Regions from separate parts of the Aggregatilinea sp. genome, predicted to be linked through region 3. Evidence: riboswitches for the same ligand, from Rfam matches in the RefSeq annotation. Region 3 holds a riboswitch; each other region holds the start of a gene.
What was found. A riboswitch is a leader RNA that binds a small molecule or an ion and turns the genes downstream of it on or off. The one in region 3 is predicted to bind cobalamin.

Region 1: another riboswitch for cobalamin. It lies ahead of V7116_RS12140 (FmdB family zinc ribbon protein); the one in region 3 lies ahead of V7116_RS24735 (FecCD family ABC transporter permease).
Region 2: another riboswitch for cobalamin. It lies ahead of V7116_RS00200 (prenyltransferase/squalene oxidase repeat-containing protein); the one in region 3 lies ahead of V7116_RS24735 (FecCD family ABC transporter permease).

Annotation. Positions count from the first base shown of each region.
Region 1 covers NZ_DAISHJ010000034.1:27,850-36,583, forward strand. The annotation lists gene V7116_RS12120 (HAMP domain-containing protein) at 1-943, shown strand, start outside; gene V7116_RS12125 (response regulator transcription factor) at 954-1,613, shown strand; gene V7116_RS12130 (hypothetical protein) at 1,644-2,018, shown strand; gene V7116_RS12135 (reductive dehalogenase) at 2,015-3,400, shown strand; cobalamin riboswitch at 3,549-3,690, shown strand; gene V7116_RS12140 (FmdB family zinc ribbon protein) at 3,762-4,007, shown strand; gene V7116_RS12145 (reductive dehalogenase) at 4,073-5,455, shown strand; gene V7116_RS12150 (dehalogenase) at 5,492-5,776, shown strand; gene V7116_RS12155 (FMN-binding protein) at 6,205-7,437, shown strand; gene V7116_RS12160 (hypothetical protein) at 7,395-7,676, shown strand; gene V7116_RS12165 (FAD:protein FMN transferase) at 7,688-8,725, shown strand.
Region 2 covers NZ_DAISHJ010000001.1:35,471-44,204, reverse strand. The annotation lists gene V7116_RS00220 (HAD-IC family P-type ATPase) at 1-1,440, shown strand, start outside; gene V7116_RS00215 (hypothetical protein) at 1,444-1,770, shown strand; gene V7116_RS00210 (MFS transporter) at 1,904-3,328, shown strand; gene tdh (L-threonine 3-dehydrogenase) at 3,381-4,433, opposite strand; gene V7116_RS00200 (prenyltransferase/squalene oxidase repeat-containing protein) at 4,585-5,529, opposite strand; cobalamin riboswitch at 5,679-5,828, opposite strand; gene acpS (holo-ACP synthase) at 5,877-6,260, opposite strand; gene V7116_RS00190 (M16 family metallopeptidase) at 6,260-7,585, opposite strand; gene V7116_RS00185 (M16 family metallopeptidase) at 7,590-8,734, opposite strand, start outside.
Region 3 covers NZ_DAISHJ010000178.1:165-7,105, forward strand. The annotation lists gene V7116_RS24725 (CBS and ACT domain-containing protein) at 1-513, opposite strand, end outside; gene V7116_RS24730 (dihydrofolate reductase family protein) at 692-1,447, opposite strand; cobalamin riboswitch at 1,621-1,781, shown strand; gene V7116_RS24735 (FecCD family ABC transporter permease) at 1,938-3,065, shown strand; gene V7116_RS24740 (ABC transporter substrate-binding protein) at 3,433-4,818, shown strand; gene V7116_RS24745 (ABC transporter ATP-binding protein) at 4,811-5,698, shown strand; gene V7116_RS24750 (aldo/keto reductase) at 5,958-6,941, opposite strand.

The DNA.
Region 1 (8,734 bases), on a different contig from region 3:
CCGCGCGCTCACCGAGCGGGACGAGATGTGCTATATCCCCGACATCGCCACCTATCCCGCCGCGCCGGAGCTGCTGGTGTCCGCGAGCCAGCGCGAGGGGCTGGTCGCGTACGTGGTGATTCCGCTGCTGTCCAAAAATTCGGTTCTGGGCGCGCTGGCGATCCTCAGCGCGCAGCCGATGGTGCTCGACGAGCGCAACCAGCGCCTGCTGGCGGGCATCTGCGGCCAGCTCAGCGTCACGATCGAGAACAATCACCTGTGGGAAGAACTGAAGCAGAAAGAACGCCTGCGCGCGCAGCTTTTGAACAAGATCGTTTCCGCGCAGGAAGAGGAGCGCCAGCGCATCAGCCGCGAACTGCACGACGAAACGGGCCAGGCGCTGACCTCGCTGCTGATCCAGCTCAAAATTCTGGAGCGCCAGAATACACTGGACGCGATGAAGGCCCAGGTGCAGGAGATGCGCGACGCGACGGCGCAGACGCTGCAGGAAGTGCGCCGCCTCGCCGCTGACCTGCGTCCCGCCGCGCTGGACGACCTCGGCTTGATGGCTGCGCTCGAAAGCTATACGGAAGAATTTTCGCGGGCGACGGCGATCCCGGTCACGTTCCAGGCGCCAAGCCTCGAAAACGTGCGCCTGCCGCACAACGTCGAGATCACGCTGTACCGCGTCATTCAGGAATCGCTGACGAACATCGCGCGCCACGCCGAGGCGACCCGCGCGGAAGTGTCGCTCATGCTGGAACGCAGCGCGATCCGCGCGCTGATCGTGGATAACGGCTGCGGCTTCGACATCGAGCGTACGCTGGGCGCGGACGAGCGCGGACTCGGGTTGTTGGGGATGCAGGAGCGCATCGAGTTGTTAAGCGGTACGCTTAAGCTGGAATCGCAGGCCGGACAGGGCACCCGCATCCAAATCCATTTGCCCATCCCAGAAGAAACTTAGCAGGGTTGATATGCGCAAAGAGACAATTTCGATTCTACTGGCGGACGATCATGCGGTGCTGCGCGCCGGGCTGCGCGTGCTGTTGAACGGCGAGCCGGATATGACCGTGGTGGGCGAGGCAGGCGACGGCGAAGAAGCGCTGCGCCAGATCGAAACGTCCCGGCCCGACGTGGTCGTGCTCGATCTGTCGATGCCGGGGCTGAGCGGGTTGGACGCGCTGGAGCGCATCACCACCCAATATCCTGAGACGCGCGTGCTGGTGCTGACCATGCACGCCGACAAACAGTACATTCTGCGCGTGCTGCAATCGGGCGGCGCAGGCTACGTGTTGAAAAGCGGCGCGGACACGGAGCTGATCCACGCCATCCGGCACGTGTCGGCGGGCGGCTCGTACCTCTATCCCGACGCGACGCAGGTGCTGCTCGATGAATATCGCAAGAACCAGGAACAAACCGAGCTGGACAGCCTGGAACTGCTCAGCGAGCGCGAGCGCGACGTGCTGAAGATGATCGCGCTGGGCTACAGCAGCCGCGAGATCGGGGAGATGCTGTTCATCAGCCCCAAGACGGTCGATACGTATCGCCAGCGGGCGATGGAGAAGCTCGGCCTGGAAACGCGCGCCGACATCGTGCAGTACGCGCTCAAAAAACGCATGCTCGATGCAGACTAAACCTTTCGGGACAGACCGCGAGTGACTTCAATGCCTCCTTCCCCTCAGGATCGCCCATCCGAACCCACCGACTACGTGCTGAAGGTCGAACGCGCGCCGCTGTACATATGGCTGGCGCGTCTGACCTGGGCGATCATCGTGCTCGTGCTGCTGGAATTTGACATCACAAGCTGGCAGGAGCGAGAGCCGCACGCTGCGATCCTGGCGACGGCGCTGCTGACGGTGCTGGTGCTGGCCGGGATCATCGTGGAGGTGGTTCGCCATGTCGAAGCACGCTCGCCCTACCGCCAATCCGCGCCGCTGCCCGACGATGAGCCTGTGGCCGAGATCGTCGAGCCGTTCGCCGTGGAGCCGGATCTGTCCTATTCACCGCACGCTCACAGCCATATCGAGGACGCCTCATGAGCGATGAATTGAAGATCAGCCGCCGTGATTTTTTGAAAAATCTGGGCATGGCCGGGGTCGCGGCGACTGCCGCCGGGTCTACGGGCCTCACGCTGGCCGGAGAAGTCTTCGGCAGCACAACGTCCGGCGGGGTGTACCGCCGCCCGTGGTGGGTGCGCGAAGTGGATGAGCCGACGACGGGCATCCGTTGGGAGCAGATCAAGCGCGTGGATGCCTCGCGCGATACGCTGTTCGGCAACGTGTTGGGCCGCTTCGCCACGCCGGAAGAAAACCAGCGGCTGCTCCAGGTGCGCGAGGACTTGCTGTTGGAACGCCTGAACTCGGAAGAACCGGGCTACACGCTGAAGGATCAGGCGCTCGAAAACGCCATGCGGCAGTCGCGCGGGATAATCCCGCGCAGTTTCCTCGGCGCGCAGTGGGCCATGACGCCGGAACAGCGCGGGGTCGCGCGGTGGGAAGGCTCGCCGGAGGACGCCGCGCACATCATCAAGGTGGCGCTGCGGCAGATGGGCGCGGCCAGCGTCGGGATCGTGCACCTGGACGAGCGCACGCGCAAGCTGATTTACGCGGTCGATACCGACGGCAAGCGCATCGAGTTCGAGGACGTCGAGCAGGCGTACGAGACCGAGGACAAGCGCGTGATCCCCAACCGCGCCGAGTGGGTGATCGTGTACACGGTGCAGATGTCGGAAGACGCGCTGCGCCGCGCGCCGACCAAGATCGCGGAGTTCGGCACGCAGACCAGCTACCAGCGCGGGCTGCTGGTTCAGAATGGGCTGCAAGAGTTTTTGCGCGGCCTGGGCTATCAGGGCCTGGGCGAGCAGACGTTGAACGGCCTGGGCATCGCTCCGGCGCTGGCGGTGATGGCCGGGCTGGGCGAGCTGTCGCGCCAGAACCGCGTGATCACGCCGGAATATGGCCCGATGGTGCGCGTCTTCAAGCTGGTCACCGATCTGCCGCTGGCGGCGGACCGGCCCATTGACGCGGGCATCACACGCTTCTGCAAGACGTGCAAGAAGTGCGCCGAAGCCTGCCCGCCCAGCGCGCTCAGCTTCGACACGGAGCCGGGCTGGGAGCCGGTGGGCGAGTGGAGCAACCCAGGGCATCAGGCGTGGTTCGAAAACTCGCTGCGCTGCCGCCGCTTCTGGTACGAAGAAGCCGGGACCAACTGCGGCATTTGTTTCGCCGTGTGCCCGTTCACCAAGCAGGGCAAGAGCTTTATGCACCAGTTCGTGCATATGCAGATCGCAACTGCCCCCGTCATCAATTCCCTGACGCGCAGCATGGACGACGCCTTCGGCTACGGTGTCCGCAAAGACCCGACCGAGTGGTGGAATCTCGACCTGCCCGAATACGGCATCGACACGACGAAAGGGAAATAAGCGCCCCGCTGTCATCTTTTTGCGCACGCGCCTGTCAGCAAATTCCCGACAGGCGCGTGCGCAATCAAGGGCGTTTTCCTGACACACGTTCTTCCCCCTCCTGACAGACAAGCCCGGCCCCTTTTTGCATAATTATTTCATCAGCAGTAAATGACGCTGCGATAACGGTTAGGTGAAGGGTATCGCGCGTCAGGGGGAAAACCGGTGCAAGGCCGGTGCTGGGCCGCAACTGTAAGATCGGGCGTTTTGCCCGGTCGAGCCAGAATACCCGCTGCAACGTCTTATCTCTACGAGCCTAGAGAGCTGGGTTATTCCGAACAGGAATAAACCGGCTCTTTTTCGTTTTGGAGGAAGGGAACCCATGGCAACGTATTCGTACCGCTGCCGCGACTGCCAAACCCTATTCCAGGTTCAGAAGCCAATGGCCGAGATCGACGCGGAAACATTGTGCCCCGCCTGCGGTGCAGCCGAGACGCAGCGGTTGATTTCGGCAGTAGCGGTGTTCTCGTCGAGCGCCGATGGTCAGCGTCGCGCCCTGGCTGGCGCGCCGAGCTGCGGCAGTTGCGGGATGGCTGCAACGGGCTGCACGAGCTGCGGCCCGCACTAATCGTCCGGTAATTCCGATCGGCTAAATAGTCTTTATCCGTTCAATGTCGCTGAAGGAGATTCAATATGCCGTTCAATCTTAACCGCCGCGAGTTTTTGAGGGACATGGGGCTGCTCGGCCTGGGCGCTACCACGGCCAGCCTGGGGCCGATTGCTGCCTTCGGTGAAGACTGGGGCGATAAGGCAACCATCAATTCACGCCCGTTTTACGTGAAGGAAGTGGATACCCCCACGGTCGAGATCGACTGGGCCGCCATCTACCGCTTCAACGAGCGCGACACCGTGCGTCGCGGTCTGGCGAAGTACGTTGGTGAGGACGAGGCCACACGCATCACAGGGATGCGCGAGAGCAATCAGAACAAGTTCGCGCTCGAAGGTCGCCCCGGTTATTCGATCCGCGACATCGCCATGTACGCTGCGTCGGGGATTGGTGCGACCCAGTCGTTCCTGCCGCCGGATAACATCAGCACGCCGGAAGATCGTGGCGTGCCGCGTTGGGAAGGCACGCCGGAAGAGAACTCCGAGATGATCCGCTCGGCCCTGCGCGCGTTCGGCGCGGCGACCGTCGGCTTCGTGGAGTTGGAAGAAGAGACCACCAAGAAGCTCATCTACTCGATTGACCCTGACGGCAAGGAACTGGTGTTCAAGGAGCAGGACCAGCCGGAAGAAGACGAGACCACCCGCGTCATCCCCAACAAGTGCCGCTACGTCATTGTGTGGACCGTGCAGATGTCTGCCGAGCAGCTTCAGCGCGCTCCCACGCCGCTGGGCGCCGCGACCACCAGCCTGGCCTACTCGCAGAACCGCGCCATCCAGAGCCGCCTGCAGGGCTTCCTGCGCAGCATCGGCTACCTGGGCCTGGGCGAAAACGAAACCAACGCGCTCGGTATCGCGCCCGCGTTCGGCGTTATGGCTGGCCTGGGCGAACTGTCGCGCCTGAACCGTCTCGTCACGCCGGAATACGGTCCGATGGTCCGCGTCTTCAAGATGGTCACCGACCTGCCCGTCGCGCCGACCAAGCCGATCAACGCCGGGATCATGAACTTCTGCAAGACCTGCAAGACCTGCGCGACCTACTGCCCGTCCGGCTCGCTGAGCCTCGAATCCGAACCGTCCTACGAGACGCAGGGCGGCTGGAACCGTGGCGGCGTGAAGACCTGGTACGAAAATTCGGTTACCTGCCGTACGTACTGGGGTGAAGTGGGCACGAACTGCGGTATCTGCTTCTCGGTCTGCCCGTTCGCGGTCAAGAACAAGGCGCTCATCCACTCGATGGTCAAGGGCGTTATCGGCACCACCCCGATCTTCGACAGCGCGCTGGCCAGCATGAGCCGCACCGCGTACATCAGCGAAGACCTCGGCCAACCGCAGAAGGACTGCGAAGAGTGGTGGAAGCTCGACTACTCCGAGCTGGGCTACGACACGACCATGGGCCACCAGGACGCATAGCGCGCGGCGCTGCGGATAAGAAAGGATAACCGACCAATGTTGTGGTTAATTCTGGGTATTCTGATCGGCGCGGGGTTCATCTTCCTCGCTCATCGTTCCGAATTTAAGCTGGCGTGGTACGATTACATCATCCTCGCCGTGTCCATCGTGTTCCTGCTGCTGGCGATCGCGAACTTCAGCGGCTCCCGCGCGGAACTCGAATACAAGGCCGCGAACATCCTGCTGCTGTCGTTCGGTGTGCCTGGCCTCATCCTGATGGCGGTGGTGGGTGTACGCGCGTGGCGCAGCTACCAGACGCTGACGGCGAAGAGCGCCAAGTAAGCGACTGACGCCTTATCTGCCGGGCGGCGCGCAAGTGCTGCCCGGCTCAGAGCGTGTCCGGAAACCCTCATCCCCCGGCCCCTTCTCCCTCAGGGAGAAGGGGAGCAGAACAGCAGAAGGTGCTTGCCGCGAGTCACGAAAAGGGGAGTAAAGCCGCTTTCCATACACGCTCTCAGTTACCTTCCCCGCGCCGTTCGCTTTGAGCGGGACAGCGGGGCCGTTGTTTCATAGAGTGTGTCCGGAAACCCTCATCCCCCGGCCCCTTCTCCCTCAAGGAGAAGGGGAGCAAGACAGCGGAAGGCGCTGGCGGTGAGTAACGCGACGGGGTATAAAGCCGCTTTTCATACACGCTCTTAACTCACCTGACCGATTTTACGGCTGCGAGCCGCCAACCGGGCCGCAGCGGCAGCCACAACATCGAAGCAGCCATGGCAACAGCACGAACGCTTCCCGTTCAAAATGCCCTACAACTCCAACGCGCGCGCCAGCGCCGCCGCCAAACCATTGTCACGGCCATCGCGCTGGCGATCATCATCGCGGCGTGGCTGATTGGCTATGCCAACACCGGCAGCAGCGACGCGGGTCCATACGTGAAGAACGTCCTGCCCGGCGCAGACCGGATCGAGACGCGCCGCGACCTGTACGTCGGCTACCAGGGCGACACCCTGGTCGGCTACGCGCAGGTCGGCACGGCGAGCGGCTATGGCGGGCCGGTGGAGGTGCTGGTCGGCATCGATCCCGATGGCAACATCACCGGCGCGCAGATCGTCGGCCACAAGGAGACGCCGGGCTTCTTCCGCCTGATTGGGCGCGAGAATTTCCTGGCGCAGTTCGTCGGCTTGAGCTACAAAGACCCAATGCAGCTCGGCGACGACATCGACCGCGTGAGCGGCGCGACCTTCAGCGCCGAAGGCGTCGCGCGCAGCATCCGCGAGGCGGTGCGCGATCTGTCGACCAGCGAACTGAATGCCTCCGTGCCTGCCGAGCACCGCTCGATCAAGTTCGGCATCCCGGAAGCGACGCTGATCGCGCTGTTCGTGGTCAGCTATTTCCTGCACAAGACGCGCCGCAAAAACGTGAAACATTATGGACGCTGGGCCGTGATGCTGACCGGGATCGTGGTGCTGGGATTCCTGTACAATAAGCCGTTCACGCTGTCCAACGTGATCTCGCTGTTGGCAGGGTTCTGGCCGGACTGGCAGGATAACCTCTACTGGTTCCTGCTGTTGGGCGGCATTTTCTCGGTGACCTTCATTCAGGGTAAGAACCCGTACTGCTCGTGGTTCTGCCCGTTCGGCGGTGTGCAGGAGATTCTCGGCTCGTTCACTGGGGCGAAGGTGTACCGTCCGCGCTCGATGTACACGAAGCTTCAATGGGCGCAGCGCGTACTGGCGTTTGGCGCGATTGTCGCGGGGCTGGCGCTGCGTATGCCGGGTGCGGCCAGCTATGAGCCGTTCGGGACACTGTTCAACCTGAAAGGCTCGTGGCCGCAGTGGGTGCTGCTGGTGCTGGTGATGCTGGCCTCACTGGTTATTTACCGGCCCTGGTGCAATTATATCTGTCCCCTGGGACCCGTTGTGGATTACGTCGGCGAAGTTCGTCATTGGGCAAAAGACGCATGGAAAAACGGAAAAGCTCGCTTTTCAAACAAAGCTTCCTGATCGCGTTCATCGCGGTGTGTATGGTGATGGCGGTGCTGGCGCTGATCATCGCCTTCGACGAGGCGAACGCCAGCGGCGGCGAGGGCCAGCAGTTTCTGGCGATCCGTGAGGCGTCACGCACGCCTTACGCGACGATCCCGGCGATCACGGCGACGCCGTCGCCGGTCGTCACGCACGTACCAACGGCCACGCCCGATCCGCTTCAGCCAACGCTGATTATCGACGATGATTTGCAATAGAGGGCGCTATGATGTCAAACCCTGAATCTTCGGCCCTGAACAAGACGCGTTTCTCGCGCCGCCAGTTCATCAAGATCACCGCGCTGGCGGGGGGCGTCGTAGCGCTGGGCGGGGTGGGTCTGGATCTCGCGCGGTCTCCCGGCGTCCAGCGCGTGCAAGAAACGTGCCTGCTGCTGGGCACCGTCGCCAACCTGACCGTGATCTCGGACGATCCCGGCACAGCACGCGCCGCGATTCGCGCCTCCTTCGAGCGCATGGCGGCGCTAGAGGGTATCTTCAGCCGCTTCCGCGCCGACAGCCAGCTTACGGCGCTCAACACGACGGGCCGCCTCGACGCGCCCGATCCGGCGCTGCGCGACGTGCTGGCGCGCGCGGTCGAGTACGGCGACCTGACCGGCGGCGCGTTCGACGTGACGGTCGAGCCGGTGCTGGCGCTGTACCGGGCGCGCGCCGTGGAAAATCGCCTGCCGGATGCCGACGAGCTGGCCCGCGCCGAGGCCCTGGTCGATTATCGCCGCATCGCGCTGAGCGCGGACCGCATCACGCTCGACCAGCCGGGTATGGCGGTCACGCTGGATGGCATCGCCAAGGGCTATATCATCGACACGGGCGCGGCAGTGTTCGTGGGCTATGGCTTCGACCGCGTGATGGTCGAGCTGGGCGGCGATATGCAGGCGCTGGGCAGCGCCGGAAGCCGTCCGTGGCAGGTGGGCATCCAGCCGCCGCGCGCCGGGGACGCCGAGTTTGCCGCCGTGACGCAGATCGACAACCGCGCGCTGGCGACCTCCGGCGACTACATGAACACCTTCACGCCCGACTTCCGCCTGAACCACATCCTCGATCCGCACACGGGCGCGTCGCCGCTGGCACTGAGCAGCGCGAGCGTGATCGCGCCGACCGCGTGTGACGCCGATGCGCTGGCGACGGCGATGATGGTGCTCGGCCCGGTCGATGGGCTGGCGCTGGTCGAGCGGCTGGTGGGCGTCGAGGCGCTGCTGATCGCCAAAGACGGCAGCGTGACGCGCTCGTCGGGCTTCCCGGAGGCGTAGGGGACGCAC
Region 2 (8,734 bases), on a different contig from region 3:
GAGCTGCGGCAGCTTCTGGGCGACTTCGCCGCGAGCACCGGGCGAGTCAACCGCACCGCCGAAGCCATAGCCGACGCGTTGCCCGGCCAGGCCAAACCCATCACAGCGGAGGTTCCATTCTCATCCGAGTACAAGTGGAGCGGCGCGACCTTCGGCACAAACGGCGCATCGAACACGCTCATTCTCGGCGCGCCCGAAGTCCTGCTGCGCTACGTGCCGGATGGCGACGCGCTGAACAGCGACATCGGCGCGTGGGCCGACGAAGGGCTGCGCGTCCTGATCTTCACGCGCTGCGGCGCAGCCTTGAACGGAACCTCCCAGGACGGACCGCCGCAGCCACCCGGCGACCTGGAACCGCTCGGCTGGCTGACGTTTTCGGACGAGCTGCGCCCCGGCGTCAAAGACGTTCTGGACAGCTTCCGCGAAGCGGGCGTCGCGCTCAAGCTGATCTCCGGCGACAATCCGCAGACGGTCGCAGCCCTGGCGCAGCAGGCCGGGATCAGCCGCGAGGTGAGCGTCGTCTCCGGCCTGGATCTGGCCGAGATGAGCGAAGGCCGGTTCACCGAAACCGTCAACGAAGCGACGGTTTTCGGGCGCATCACGCCGGAACAGAAGCAGCGCATCGTGCAGGCTCTGCGCGCGGATGAACACTACGTCGCCATGATTGGCGACGGCGTGAACGACGTCCTGTCGCTGAAGCAGGCCCAGATGGGTATTGCGATGGAAAGCGGCAGTCAGGCCACGCGCAGCGTCGCGGATATGGTGCTGCTGGGCGATAAATTCAGCGTTCTGCCGGAAGCGATCAAAGAAGGCCAGCGCATCCTGAACGGCATGCAAGACGTCATGCGTCTGTTCCTGACACGCACCATCTACGCCGCCCTGCTGATCATGATCACCGGGTTCATCGGCGCGAACTTCCCCTTCACGCCGCGCCACAACGCCCTGCTCACGACGCTACCCGTTGGCATTCCCGCCGTCATCCTGACCGTCTGGGCCAGCGCCGGGCAAACGGATAAACGCGGCCTGCTCAAAGTCGTGGGCGAGTTCGCGCTTCCGACCGGTTTCAGCATCACGATCGTCGGGCTCGTTGTCTACCTGCTCTACCGCGACCAGAGCGTCGAGCTTCAGCGCACGATGTTGACCCTCACCGCGCTGTTCTGCGGCCTGTGGCTTATCATCCTGGCCGAGCACCCTGTCGAGGTGTGGAAAAGCAGCGCGCCGCGCACCGATAATCCGCGCCGCCGTTGGCTTGCCCTTGCGATGCTGGGCGCATTTGTCGTCGTATATATCGTGCCGCCGATGCGCCACTTCTTTGAGCTGTCGGTTCTGGGCTGGGCCGATTTTGCGGTCGTCATTGCGGCGGCAATCCTTTGGGCTATCGCCATCCGGCTGCTGTGGCGCTATGATGTGTTCACCCGCGTATTCATTCCAAAGGAGTGAGCCGTGGAACCGGCCTATATCATCATCGCGGAAGATGGACATATCACGCTGTTCGCTGGCGATGGCACGGAGCCCGAGCCACCCGTCATCTGGCGCGGCCCTGTCGCCCTGGACGGTCCGCAGATCGCCCAGGTCATCGAAGAGATGGTGCAGTGGGCCACCGAGAATGGCTATGCCGTCGTGCTGCCCCCGTACGAGCTTCCTGAAGAAACGGTCGAAATTGAGCCATTGGAGCAGGATTACGAAGTTGCAGATGAGGGCGAGATCGATCAAATGCTTGACGACCTCTATTTCTTGGATAATAATGAAACTTCCAGTTTGGATCGCTAGCATCTCTGTGTGAAACATCCAACCGCGCCGCATTGTCGGGCGCGGTTGTTTTTATCTCACCAGAGGATGCCCGTTCACCGTTCAACCGCCCTGCTCTGCTGCCCTGAAAAACGGTAGATAAGGATTGAAGATCATGCACCGCAGTGTATCTGGTCTTGGTTTTGCTATGCGCCGGTTCCGCGCAAAGCTGTTTTACCGGGACGGAACCAGTGTGTTCAGCGTCCTGGCCGTGCCCGATTTCCGCAACCTGTGGATCGGGCAAATGATCTCGATGCTTGGCGACGCTGTCGCGTACAACACGATGCTGTTCGCCATCATTCGTATGGCCGACGATGCAGGAAAGGGATCCGGCTCAGTCATTGGCCTGTTGGCCGTGATCGGCGCGCTGCCCACGCTCGTCCTGGGCCTCGTGGCGGGAACCGTGGCAGATCGTGCCAACCGCAAACACATGATGATCATCGCTGACCTGATGCGCGGCTTCATTACGCTGGCCTATTTGTTCGTGGACGAATGGGACAAAGTCTGGATTTTCTTCGTCGTGTCAGTCTCATCCAGCGTCGTCAGCGCGTTCTTCTATCCGGCGCGCACGGCTCTCGTGCCGATGATCTTGAATAAGAAAGAGCTGCTGGCTGCAAATGCCTTCGGCCAGTTGACACATACACTGTCATTCGTCGTAGGGGCGGCGCTCGCGGGCATCCTCGTCGGCTGGGCTGATGCGACGGCCCCGGCGTTTATCATCGACAGCCTGTCGTTTTTCGTGTCCGCCTACTTCATCACGCGCATCAGCATTTCGGGCCGCGTCACACGCCAGGGCGCCATGCAGGCCGCTCAGGCAAGCCTGAATACGCTCGGCAGCGCCCTGGACAGTATCTGGAACACCGCGCGGGCCATGGCAGGCGAGCTGGTCGTGGGCGTGCGCTACACCCTCACTGATACGATCATGCGCGGCGTACTCATCAGCTTTCTGGCGATGATGTTGGGGCTTGGCGCGGCAAATGTCACCTTCGTACCGCTGCTCGTCAACGAGCTGGGCATGAACGAAGCGGGCATTGGCCCCATTCGGTTCTCGCAAACGGCGGGCATCATCCTGAGCAGCATGGCAATCTCGACCCTGGCTGCGCGCTACCGGGCACGGAATCTGATCGGGCTGGGTATGCTGGCGTTCGGGGTGACCACGGTGCTCGTGGCCGTCACGCGCAGCTACTCGCTGATGATCGTCGTGCTGTTCCTGGTCGGGCTGACTATCTCTCCGCCCCAGATCATCGCGGCGACGTTGATGCAGCAGCATGTGCCCCAGGAAAAGCTCGGACGGGCATCCGGCGCACAGAACACCATCGTCAACGTGGCAAACATCGCCTCGATGGGCGCGGCGGGCTACCTGATGGACCCTATCGGCGCGCGCAGCGTGTTCGCCTGGGCGGGCGTCATCATTTTCTTGGCGGGGATCGTGTCGTGGTGGGCGCTGCGCGACGTTGACGATTCGCCGCAGCCCGCGGCACAGGCATCTGAGGAAATGAGGCTCAGCGAGCTGGCACCCGAAGGGCTCGCCGGGGAATAGTTCAAAAAATGAGGGCGGATCAGTTCCTGCGATCCGCCCTCGGCTCTGGCGTCTACAGGTGGAACATAATCTTGCCGCTCTCGCCGCTCATGAAGACATGATAGGCTTCGTCAAATTGTTCCAGAGTAAACTCATGTGTCACGATCTGGCTGAGATCAACTGCGCCCGATTCGAGCAGGCCGCGCGTCTGGTACCACGTCTCCCACAGCCGCCGTCCGACGATACCGCGCACGATCGCACCCTTGAAGATGATGTGCTGGTTCAGGTCAAAGGTGAACGGTCCCGGTGCGAGGCCCAACAGCGCCGCCTCGCCGCCTTCCTTCAGCACCGTGAAACCCTGATCGATGGCGCTAGGCGCGCCGGACATTTCGAGCAGCACATCCACGCCTTCATCGCAGGTCGCCTCAAGCAGCTTGCCGACCACGTCTTCTTCCAGCACGTTCACCGTCAGATCCGCGCCCATCTTGCGCGCCATCGCTAAACGGTAGTCGCTGATGTCGGTAGCGAACACGCGCCGCGCACCCGCTGCCTTGGCCACGGCGATCGCCATGATGCCCACCGGGCCGCAGCCGGTCACCAGCACGTACTTGGCCGACAGATCCTGCGCCATGGCCGTATGCACGGCGTTGCCGAAATTTTCTTCGATCACCGCAATGCGCAGCGGCAGATCGGGCGGATTTTTCCACGCATTCTGGGCGGGCACAGCGACATATTCGGCAAATCCGCCGTCACGATCCACACCCAGGATTTTCGTGTTTTCGCAGATATACTCGCGTCCGGTTTTGCAATAGAAACATTCGTTACACACGACGTGACTTTCCAGCGAGACGTAATCGCCCACCTTCACGCTCGTCACGTCATCGGCAACCTGCGCGATCTCGCCCGCGATCTCGTGACCGACCACAAACGGCGGCTTGAGGCGGTTCTGCGCCCACTCATCCCACTTATAGATATGAAGGTCCGTCCCACAAATCGACGCGGCACGGACCTTCACCAGTACTTCTCCGGGGCCGATCTCCGGCACAGGCCATTCGGTCAGTTCAAGGCCAGGGGCGCGTTTGGCCTTCACCACGGCCTTCATCATCTTCGGTAGGGTATCCGTCATGTGTATGGCATCCTGTGGCAGCGAAAGCGCTAGATAAACCTCACATGCGGCTGATTCTAGCCCCCATATGCAGCCGCAACAAGTCCAAAAAAGAAAGGGGCATGCGGTCGTCTGCATGCCCCTCGTGTTTAGTGTATGTTCCGAACCGGCGTTATTCCGCTTCGGGCATGGGCGCCCACGCGGTCAGCGTAACGCCTTCCACTGCCGGGATCGCAGCGATCGTCGCCAGAATGTTCGCGTCAGGCATGGCCGTCTGGTAGCCGAACGCGCCTTCTTCCGTCTGCAACGACAGCAGCCAGTCCTGCGGGGTATTCCAGTCGGCCAGATCTTCGCCCGCCGCCAGCAGTGCCTGAACCACGACCGAAGTCGAGTTCACATCGCTGTCGGTGCCGTAGTCGCTCGGGCTCTGGTACGGCCAGCCGCCGTCCTCGTTCTGAATGGCTTCGAAGTAGGCCAGCGCCGCGTCAACCGCGTCCGCCTGATCCGTCAGGGCCAGCGCCTGCACGCAGATCGCGGTCGTGTTGCTATCCGCAGGCTGATCCGGCCCGAAGCCCCAGCCGCCGTCTTCCGTCTGCGCGCTGATAACTGCATCCACCGCGCCTTCAGGAAGCTCGACGCCCGCGTTTTCCAGCGCGGTCAGCGCCAGGCAGTGATCGAACGCGCCGGTTCCGAACAGGCCGCTCTCGTCCTGCAGCGCGAGCAGATCGTTCACCAGATTATGCCCGCCGAACGCCGTGACGTCCTTGCCGCCCGCGATGACCGCATTGGCGACTTTCGCAACCTGCCCGGCAGCCGTGACGTTCCCGGCCTCAACCTGCTGGCCGAGGAAGTAGTACGGATTTGCCATGTCCGGCGATAGCACCGCATTAGGATCTTCACCCGCCGCGACAAACGCGATAATCGCGTCTGCCGTCGTCGTCAGATCGCTTTCCGGCGCGTAGCCGGTCGGGAAGCCGCCATCCGCATTCTGGATCGAATCCAGGTAATCAACCGCCGCCAGCGCGGGATCGGTATCGTCTTGCGCGAACGCAGGGATCGCCAGCGCCAGGATCAGCGCCAGCGCCACAATAGTGCTCAACAGATGAGAACGTTTCATCAGGATCATGCTCCTCGAAATTGAAAAAAGACAACATGCAGGGGAAAGTGAGCCCAATAAAAACAGCGCCTTTCCCGACGGTTAAGAAAGGCGCTGTTCTAGCTCGCTGAGAACAGCATGAATCACCTCCGATCCGCGAGAGATGGGTAATGTATATGGCGGTCCAGGCGGGTAATCTGGCTCTGCGAGGCTGTGAAACTCCTCGCACAACAGTTGCGGGACAGCGCCGGACTTGGACCGGCTTCCCCCATTACGACGAACGCTTCCGGGCGTTCGTCACCTGGACGTTTCATAGTTGTTAGACAATGGCAGGAAGTATAACGCGAGCCGCGGGGGGTTACAATGGTCTACTCCTGCGAAGCGGCTCCATTTCCCACGGCGACCACAAACGCGATGGCATGTTCCGCCGTGTGGCTGAGGCTGATCTGCCACTCGCACAGCCCGAGTTCCTGCGCGAGTTCCGCTGCCGCCGCGTGCAAATGCAGGTGCGGCGCGCCGCGATCGTCAGACGACACTTCGATATCGATCCAACGCACGTCCCCAATGCCGGTTCCCAGCGCCTTCGCTGCCGCTTCTTTCGCGGCGATGCGCGCCGCCAACCGCACGGGAAGATCCTTGCACTGCGCGCGCTCGGCAGGCGTAAAAAACCGCTCGAAGAACCGATCGCCATACCGGTTCATCACGCGCTCGACGCGCTCGACTTCGATCAGGTCCACGCCAATACGCAGCATTACGCCTCCGACTGCGCCTCAGTGGGGGCGCTTTCGGAAAAGTCCGGCAGTTCCGGCCCGGCCAGCGCCAGCGCGTACACGTCCGGGTCCAGGTAACGCTGCGCGGCATCCAGCGCCGCCTCCGGTGTGATCGATACAATCAAATCGGGATAGCGGCGCAGGTAGTCCAGCCCCAATTCGTAGCGCTCCATCGACAGGATCGAGCCAGCCACGCCCTCGTTCGTCTCAAGCTGGAGCGGCAGCCGCCCGATGAAATTCGCCTTCACGTCCGCCAGCTCTGACTCCTGAACCGGCTCGCTGACGATCCGCCGGATCTCGCCGCGAATGGCCTCCAGCGCCCGCTCGACGTTCGCCGGATTCACCCCCGCGATTACGCGCCACGGGCCCGGCCCCATACCGCCATCGAGGCGGCTGTAGCTGTAATAGGCCAGCCCACGCTTTTCACGTACTTCCGCGCCGATGCGTCCGTACATCCCAAACACGCCCAGCACGGCGTTCGCCAGGGTCGCGGCCTGCCACTCGTCGGCGCGGCGCGGTGGTCCCGGCACACCGAGCACCAGATCGATCTGGCTTTTGTCCGGCAACGTGATCGTCTGCGTGCGCGCCGCGTCCAACCCAACACCGTCCGGCGCCAGCGGCATTGCAGGCTGATCGGGATTCTCCCACGCGCCGAACGTCTCCTCGACCAGTGACAGCGCGCGCTCGGCATTCACCGCGCCGACGATCACCACGAGCATTCCACGCGGGCCGTAATGGGTGCGGTGAAACGCGGACATCTGGTCACGCGTGATGGCCGCCACCGTCGCCAACCGCCCTTCGGGCTGGCGGCTATAAGGATGCCCTGCGGGATACGCCAGTTCGCGGAAAGTCCTTGCGGCCATATACCGCGTGTCCTTTTCACGGATCTTCAGTCCGGTGATGATTTCACCGCGCAGCCGCTCCACCTGCCCCGTGGGAAAAGCCGGATGTCGCAGGGCGTCTCCCACAAGATCGAACAGCATCGGCAGATCTTCGGCCAGTCCCTTGCCGGAGAACCCGACCGTATGCAGCCCGCCGCTGATCGACAGACTCGCGCCGTTGCTCTCCAGCAACTCGTGAATGGCCGCAAAGTCGCGCGTCTCCGTGCCGCGCAGCAGCGCGGACGCCGTGATAGCGGCGAGTCCGTGCGCATCAGGCGGATCGAACGCCGCGCCTGCATCCAGCGACCCGGCCAGCACGACCGAACGCGCGTTGAAGTTCTCGCGCACCAGCACCACAATGCCGTTGGACAGCTCACGCCGGATAATATCATCCGGCCCCGGCAGGGATTCAACAGGTAATGTCATTGCGTCAGCCTTCCTGCCCGCTGTTCGTGGGGATAAACCAGCCGACCGTTCGCTGCGAGCGGCGGAAATACCGGCGTGAGGCGTCCTGTACATCGTCCAGGGTCACTGCATCGAGGTGATCCAGGTAGTGTAGATACCACTCGTAGCCGGAAAAATTCTCAGAGAACGCCAACCAGAACGCCTGCCCGGTGACGCCTTCCGTGCCATACGCAAACAGCGCTTTCGCCTGCTTTTTCGCCCGGTCCAGTTCGGCCTGCGTCAGATCGCCTGCCACCAGCCGGTCGATTTCGGCATCCAGCGCGGCCTGCACTTCCTCGATCTGGCGACCATCACGCACGGTCAAGATGACGCTGAACAGGTAGGGATCGATCGACGGGTACAGTCCGCCGCCCACCGATGCCGCCAGTTCCGTCTCGACGAGCGCGCGATATAAGCGCGAAGTCTTGTTGCCAATACCATCACCCCCCGGTGCGCTCGCGCCCGCCAGGATGCTGTCTACCAGAGCCAGCTTGAACCAATCGGGATCGGTCGCTGCGGGCGCGCGGTACGCGGTGAAGATCGTCGCCGCGCTGCCTTCGCGCTCCACGCGCACGCTGCGTTCGCCTTGCTGCGGCGGCTCCGGGCGGTTGAACAGCGGCGGCGCGGCGCCTACCGGAATCGAGCCGTACAGCGCCTTGATCTGCGCCAGCATCTCGGCGCTGTCGAAGTCGCCCACGGCAACGGCGATGGCATTATTCGGTGCGTAAAAGGTCCGGTAGTGGGTATACAGATCGTCGCGGGTCATGGTATGCAAATCGGCCATGTCCCCGATGATCTGGTGGTGGTACGGGTGCACGCGGAAGGCCGTCGCACGCACCGCTTCCGACAGCCAGAAGCCCGGCGAGTTCTCCGATCCCTGGCGTTCGGAGATGATCACCGTTCGCTCGGATTCCACTTCGTCGGGATCGAACGCGGCATTCTGCATCCGGTCGGCTTCGGCTTCCAGCGCCAGCGCGATCCGGCTGGCAGGCATCGTTTCAAAGTAGGCGGTGTAGTCATACGAGGTCTGCGCGTTCCAGATGCCGCCCTCGCGGTCCACGGCCTTATCCAGCACGCCCGCGGGATACTTTGGCGTGCCCTTGAACATCATGTGCTCGACCCAGTGGGAGA
Region 3 (6,941 bases):
GCTGATGATGTTGCCGCCCATATCGGCCACGATCTTCGCCACTTTCGCCAGGCTGCCCGGTTGGTCCGCGACGAGCAGCGTGAAGCGCGCACCTTCGCGCCCGCTGCCCAACAGCCCCACGAAGGTCTGGTAAATATCGGTGTCGGTGATGATCCCGATGATTGCGTCTTTATCGACCACCGGCAGGCAGCCCACGTTTTCTTCGATCATCATGCGCGCCGCTTCTTCGAGCGGGCAGTCCGGCACGACGGTGTGCACCGGGTGGCGCATGATTTCCTTGAGCTGCAAACGCGACAGCAGGCTGTGAATCTCATAGATGCTGAGCGTGGTGGCGGGCGTTGGCTGTGCGTGGAACAGATCTTCCTCGACGACGATGCCGACCAGCCGTCCACTCTTATCGACAATCGGCAGGTGAGTGATTTGATTCTCGCGCATCAGCTCGACGGCCTGTTTGTGCGTCGTCTCCGGCAGCGCGGTGATAGGATTCACGGACATACGGTCTTTGACTAACATGCGGTTCTATCTCCACGGGATCAGTGAGTGAAAATAAACTTTAAGTTCCTACTCATTAAGTATACGCGATCTGGCTTTTTGCGGCGCACTCCAATACGGGCCGCCGACCCGCCAAACGCACGCAGGGCCGGAACGTTCCCGGCCCTGCGGCTTCCCTCGTTGGCGCGCGTCTCGACCGTCAGCGCGGCGCGACCTCGTAGCGCAGCCAGACGTGCCCGTCCGGCTGGGCCTCCGCCGAGATCAGGTTGAGGCGGGTGGGGATGTCGTCCGGCCCCAGCTCGGTCGAATCGAACAGGCTGGACGTCGCGCGGCCCCCGATCAGGCCGGGGAAGAAGTCGATGTTCACCTCGTCGATCAGCCCGGCGCGCAGCAGCGCCCCGTTCAGCGTGCCGCCCGCCGTTGACATCACCGTCGTGACGCCGAGCAGCGTGTTGAGCTTATCCAGCGCGCAGGCCAGATCGACCCGATCCTCGCCCACGACGAGGTACGGGATTGTCTCGCGGCGCAGGTAGGCGAGGTAGGAAGGCGGCGTCTGGCGCGAGACGAGCAGCAGCGCATACCAGACCGTCCCGTCTTCGCCGGGCATCTCTTTGTACATCCAGCGGATACGTCCCCGGCTGTCCACCACCGTAAACCAGCGCCGCCCCGGCTGGTTCACGATCTCGGCGGGCAGGAAGTCGTCGTAGAGCGCGGCGAGATCGCCGTCGGCGGGCGGCAGCGGGTCGGGCGTCATACTCTCCAACATGAACGATCCGCTGCCCTCAAGCTGTGCCTGGGGCTGGTAAGTCTGTTTCAGCGTGTTAAGGAACACTTCGCTTGCGCCCGCGACCGCCACCCAGCGATCCATCGCGGCCATCAGCAGGGTATCGGGGGAAAGGGTTAACCGGCCATCGACTGATGCCGCCTGCACGACCACCACTTTTGGTTTTGTCACGTTCGTTCCTCCGCGTTAGAGCACCTGTACATCTTCGATCATACACCCCTGGTGTTCTAATGGAGAGTTTTCCCTCAAATGGGTTTGAAATCGAGAGCGGCGGAACGGTCGGGGCGCGAGGAGCGAAACGGACGGTTGTTTGCATGTTTGCGCGTGTGGCGCTATTGTAAGGGCATATCGTCTTCCTATGTGGCGCTTATGCCCCGGATGGCAAAGCGTCGCGGTGAAACTCCGCGATGGCGAAGCAGGTGCAAGTCCTGCGCTGACCCGCAACGGTAACAGGGTGAACAACGCGCCCTCAAGCCCGGTCGCCCGCCACAGAGGAATCCGAGTTTCGACCTTCGCGGTGAGGGGTTGGAGCTACTCCGGAGCTGTCGCTCCACCGGTTCCCCGGTACAGGCGTTCCAACCCGGTCCACATGGCCGGGTTTTTCGATCCCTCCCAGGCGAAGCACCCTGACTCTGTTTGGCCGTGTGAAACGAGATCGACCGTGGCTTCTTCCCTCAACGCTGCCGAACGTCCACGCGCAGCCTTTTTATTGGCGGGGATGGGCATTTTGCCCCGCCTGCTCCTGATTTGCGGCGCGCTGCTGCTCCTGCTGCTGGCGGCGATGGTGTACGCCGCGTCGGTCGGCTCGACCTCGATCCCTTACCGTGACGTTGCGGAGTCCCTGCTGCAATACGTCGGGCTGCATCACAGCCTTGACGCAGGCTCGGCCACGTATCGCATCGTGACCGTCGTGCGCCTGCCGGGGCTGATGGTAGCGGCGCTGGTCGGCGCGGCGCTGGCCTGCGCGGGCGCGGTGATGCAGGGCCTGTTCCGCAATCCGCTGGCGGACCCCGGCATCATCGGGATCAGCGCGGGCGCGTCGTTCAGCGTGGTGCTGGTCATGACGCAGGCCGCCGCCGGAGATCTGTGGCTTCTGACGAGCGGCCCCCTATCGAACGCGCTGTGGCGCGTGCCGCTGGCCGCCTTCGTCGGGGCGTGGCTGGCCGCGCTGCTGGTCTATGGGCTGTCGCTCCAGCAGGGACGCACCAATCTGGCGGCGCTGCTGCTGGCCGGGGTCGCGCTCAATTCCGTGCTGGGTGCGCTGACGTCCGTGCTGCTGCTGCGCACATCGGATGCGGGCGCAGCGCGATCGGTGCTGTCGTGGGTGGTGGGCAGCCTGGAAGGGCGCGGCTGGGCATATTTCCGTATCGCTGTGTGGCCGATCCTGATCTCGGCGGTGCTGCTGCTGCTGTACAGCCGCGAGTTGAACTTGCTGACCATCGGGGAGGAAAGCGCGCAGTCATTGGGCGTCAACGTGTCGCGCGTGCGCCTGATCCTGCTGGCGCTCAGCAGCCTGCTGACCGCGTCCGCCGTGAGCGTGGCGGGCACCATCGCGTTCGTGGGGCTGGTCGTGCCGCACATCCTGCGCCTGATCATCGGCCCCGATCACCGCGTGCTTCTGCCTGCGAGTTTGATCGGCGGCGCGGCATTTCTGGTGTTTGCGGACGCGCTCGCGCGCTCGATCATCGCGCCGGAGACGCTGCCGGTCGGGACGGTCACTGCGCTGGTCGGCGGGCCGTTTTTCGTGTTTTTGCTGTGGCGCAACCGCCGCCGCATCGCCATGTTGTAGAGCGACGTTTGCGGCGAGCCTGTTGGGGCGGGTTTTTAACCCGCCCGGTAGGGGCAATTCATGAATTGCCCCTACGAACCCTACCCGCCGACGGCATGACGAGCGGGGCGGCAACCGGCGAGAGCCGGGTGGAGCAAGCCCCGCCCCTACGGACTATGGGGCCGTGCTTGTCTCCTCTCTCCAACTTGATTGGAGAGGGGCCGGGGGTGAGGTCGCGGTGCGGACGAGTTATTTACCAAACCGCATCAACCCGCCCGGTAGGGGCAGTTCACGAATTGCTCCTACGCATCGTGCAAGTGTTACCTGAAGAGCGCGCCTGGTGAATCGCCAACTGCTCAAGCCTGATCGCTTACAAGGAGTTTTAAGGATGACCGTCCGCCAACTATTTTCCGCCGTATTGGGCGTGGCGCTGATCGCCGGGGCGCTGCTGGGGAGCGGGATCGCCCGCGCGCAGGGCGACGATCCCACCATCCAGGCGGGCGTCATCGTACAGGGCGAGGACGGCAGCGTCCAGACGTTCTGTGTGACGCTCGACGGCAACGCGCCTACCGGCCTCGACGCGCTGGAAGCGACCGGGCTGGATACGCTGGCCGAGCAAAGCTCGATGGGCGCGACGGTCTGCCGTCTGGACGGTGTGGGCTGCACCCCGCCCGGCGACTCGTGCTTTTGCCAGTGCGAAGGCGACGGTCCGTGCACCTACTGGTCCTATTTCCACCTGAGCGACGCGGGGACGTGGCAGTTCAGCATCGCCGGGGCGTCGGCGTATGCGGTGCAGCAGGGCGATGTCGAGGGCTGGTGGTGGCGCAACACCAGCGATACCAGCGCCGCGCCGCCGCCTGCGCTGTCGTTCGAGTCGATTTGCGGGGCCGAGGCGGCCTTTCCGCGCACGGTGGTCGATGGCATGGACCATGAGATGACGCTCGATACGCCGCCGCAGCACATCGCGTCCGTGACGCTCGGCTCGGACGAGATCCTGCTCGATCTCGTCGGGCCGGACCGGCTGCTGGGCGTGTCGTACTTCGCGGACGATCCGGCGATCAGCAACATCAGCGACCGGCTGGACGGCATCGAGCACACCGATCTGTCCGGCGACCCGGAGCTGCTGATCAGCCTGGACGCGGATCTGGTCGTGATGGCGAGTTACAGCAACCCCGCCGCGCTCGAACAGCTCGAAGACGCGCAGGTCCCGGTCTTTGCCCTGTCCGAGTTCAACAGCGTGGACGAGATCCGCGCCAACATCCGCCTGCTGGGTGAAGTGACCGGCGAGGAAACACGCGCCGACGCCCTGATCGCGGAGATGGACGCGCGGCTGGAGGCGGTGCAGGATGCGGTGGCGGGCGAAGACCCGGTGCGCGTGCTCTATTACGAGCCGGGCGGGATCACGTACGGCCCCGGCAGCACTGTGGACGAGATCATCAATCTGGCGGGCGGCGTGAACGTCGTGGCCGAAGCCGGGCTGGAGGCGTACCCGCTGGTCGATCCCGAATTCGTGCTGAGCACCGATCCCGACGTGGTGCTGGTGAGCGGGTGGTTCAGCGGGAAAGACGATCCACTCGGGTGGTTCACGTCCGACCCGGCACTGGGCACGCTGCGCGCCGTGCAGGAGGGCCGCGTATATGCCATCAACGCCGCGCACATGACCAACGTCAGCCAGTACATTGCTCAGGGCGTCGAAGATGTGGCGTACGCCCTGTATCCGCAGGCATTTCCCGACCTTCCGATGATTGCCACCGAGGAACCGGCCCATGATTAAGCTCAACTCCGCCCGCCCCAAGAACGGGCATTCCAACGGCCATTCGAGCGATGCCGCGCTGCTGCGTGCGGACGCGATCACGGTGCGGCGCGATGAGAATACGCTGCTGCAAAGCGTGTCGTTTTCCGTGGCGGCGGGGGAACTGGTCGGACTGGTCGGGCCGAACGGCGCGGGCAAATCGACGCTGCTGAAGGCCATCGGCGGGCTGTGGACGGATGTCGGCGGCGAGGTGACGCTGCTCGGCCAGCCGCTGCGCCGCTATTCCACGCGGCAGATCGCGCGTATCGTGGCGCACGTGCCGCAGATTACGGCGCTGGATTTTGCGTTCACCGTCGAGCAGATCGTGATGATGGGCCGCAGCCCGCACCTGGGCCGCTTCGAGATCGAAACCGGGCGTGACCGGGAAATCGTGCAGTTCGCGCTCGAACGCACCGACACCGCGCACCTGTCCGCGCGGCTGATCAATACGCTGAGCGGCGGTGAGCGCCAGCGCGTGCTGATCGCGCGGGCGTTGGCGCAGCAGCCGCGCGTGCTGCTGCTGGACGAGCCGACCGCTAACCTCGACGTGCAGCACCAGTTGGGCGTGCTGGACCTGCTGCGCCGCCTCGTCGCGCAGGACCGGCTCGGCGCGGCGGTGGCCGTGCACGACCTGGAAATGGCCGCGCGCTACTGCGACCGGCTGGTGATGCTGCATCACGGCACGGTGCTGGCCGAGGGCACGCCCGAAGCCGTCCTGGCACCGGATCTGCTGGCCGAGGTGTACTGCGTGGACGTGCAGCCCTACCACGACCCGATCACGGGCTTCCTGCGGCTGGCGATCACCGGCAGCGCGGATGCCGCGCCGCACCCGTCGCACGCGCTTGCCGGGACGGGGCGGTAGGGAATAGGGGCCATGGAACAGGGATTAGGTCCGCCGGGGCGGGGCTGTGATCCGCCTCCACAAAACCCTGTTGGCCGCCGCCTGTCTCCCCTCTCCAACTTGATTGGAGAGGGGCCGGGGGTGAGGTTTCTACGATAACCCGCCCGATTTTTTTCACCGTGTACGCCACACGAAAAAGGGGCGTATCGCAATACGCCCCTACAAAATGCCCCGCTTTGAGCTAACCGCCAATCGCTAACGGCTAACCGCTGCCTCCCCGCTACCAGAGGTGATGCACCTGCGGGCGGATCAGGCGGTCGTACACGTCGCGGACGGTGTCCATCTGCGCGGCGGTCAGCGGCGGCAGATCGGCGGCGTGGATGTTATCCAGCGCCTGCGAAGGCCGCTTCGCCCCCGGAATGACACACGTCACCGCGTCGAACATCAGAATCCAGCGCAGCGCGAGCTGGGCCATCGTCGCGTTATCCGGCACGAGCGCGCGCAGTTCCTCGACCGCTTGCAAGCCCGTCTCGTAGTTCACGCCGGAGAACGTCTCGCCCTTGTCGAACGACTCGCCCTCGCGGTTGAAGTTGCGGTGATCGTCGGCGGCAAACGTGGTCTGGGCGGTCATCTTGCCGGTGAGCAGGCCGCTCGCCAGCGGCACGCGCGCCAGAATACCGACCTTGCGCCGCTTCGCTTCGGGGAAGAACAGATCGCTGGGACGGTGGCGGAACATGTTGAAGATGATCTGCACCGTCTTCACGTTGGGAAATTCGATGGCCTTCAGCGCCTCTTCGACCTTTTCCACGCTGACGCCGTAGTGTTTGATCTTGCCCTGCTGCGTCAGGTCGTCCATGATGCCGAATATCTCCGGCATGTAGTAGACGGCGGTCGGCGGGCAGTGAAGCTGCACGAGGTCGAGGCTGTCCGTTTCCAGGTTGCGCAGGCTGCGCTCGATCCATGCGGTCAGGTTTTCGCGCGTGTAGCCTTCGGGGACCTGCTTCGGCAGGCGTCGCCCGGCTTTCGTCGCCACGTAGACCTGCTCGCGGCGGCCCTTGAGCACGTTGGCGATCAGTTTTTCGCTGTGCCCGTCGCCGTAGACGTCTGCCGTGTCGATGAAGTTCACGCCGTTGTCAATGGCGGTGTTCAGCGCGGCGAGCGATTCGTTGTCGTCCACTTTGCCCCACGCCGAGCCGATCGCCCACGCGCCGAAGCTCACTTCCGACACGGACCAGCCGGTACGCCCCAATTCGCGGTAGTTCAT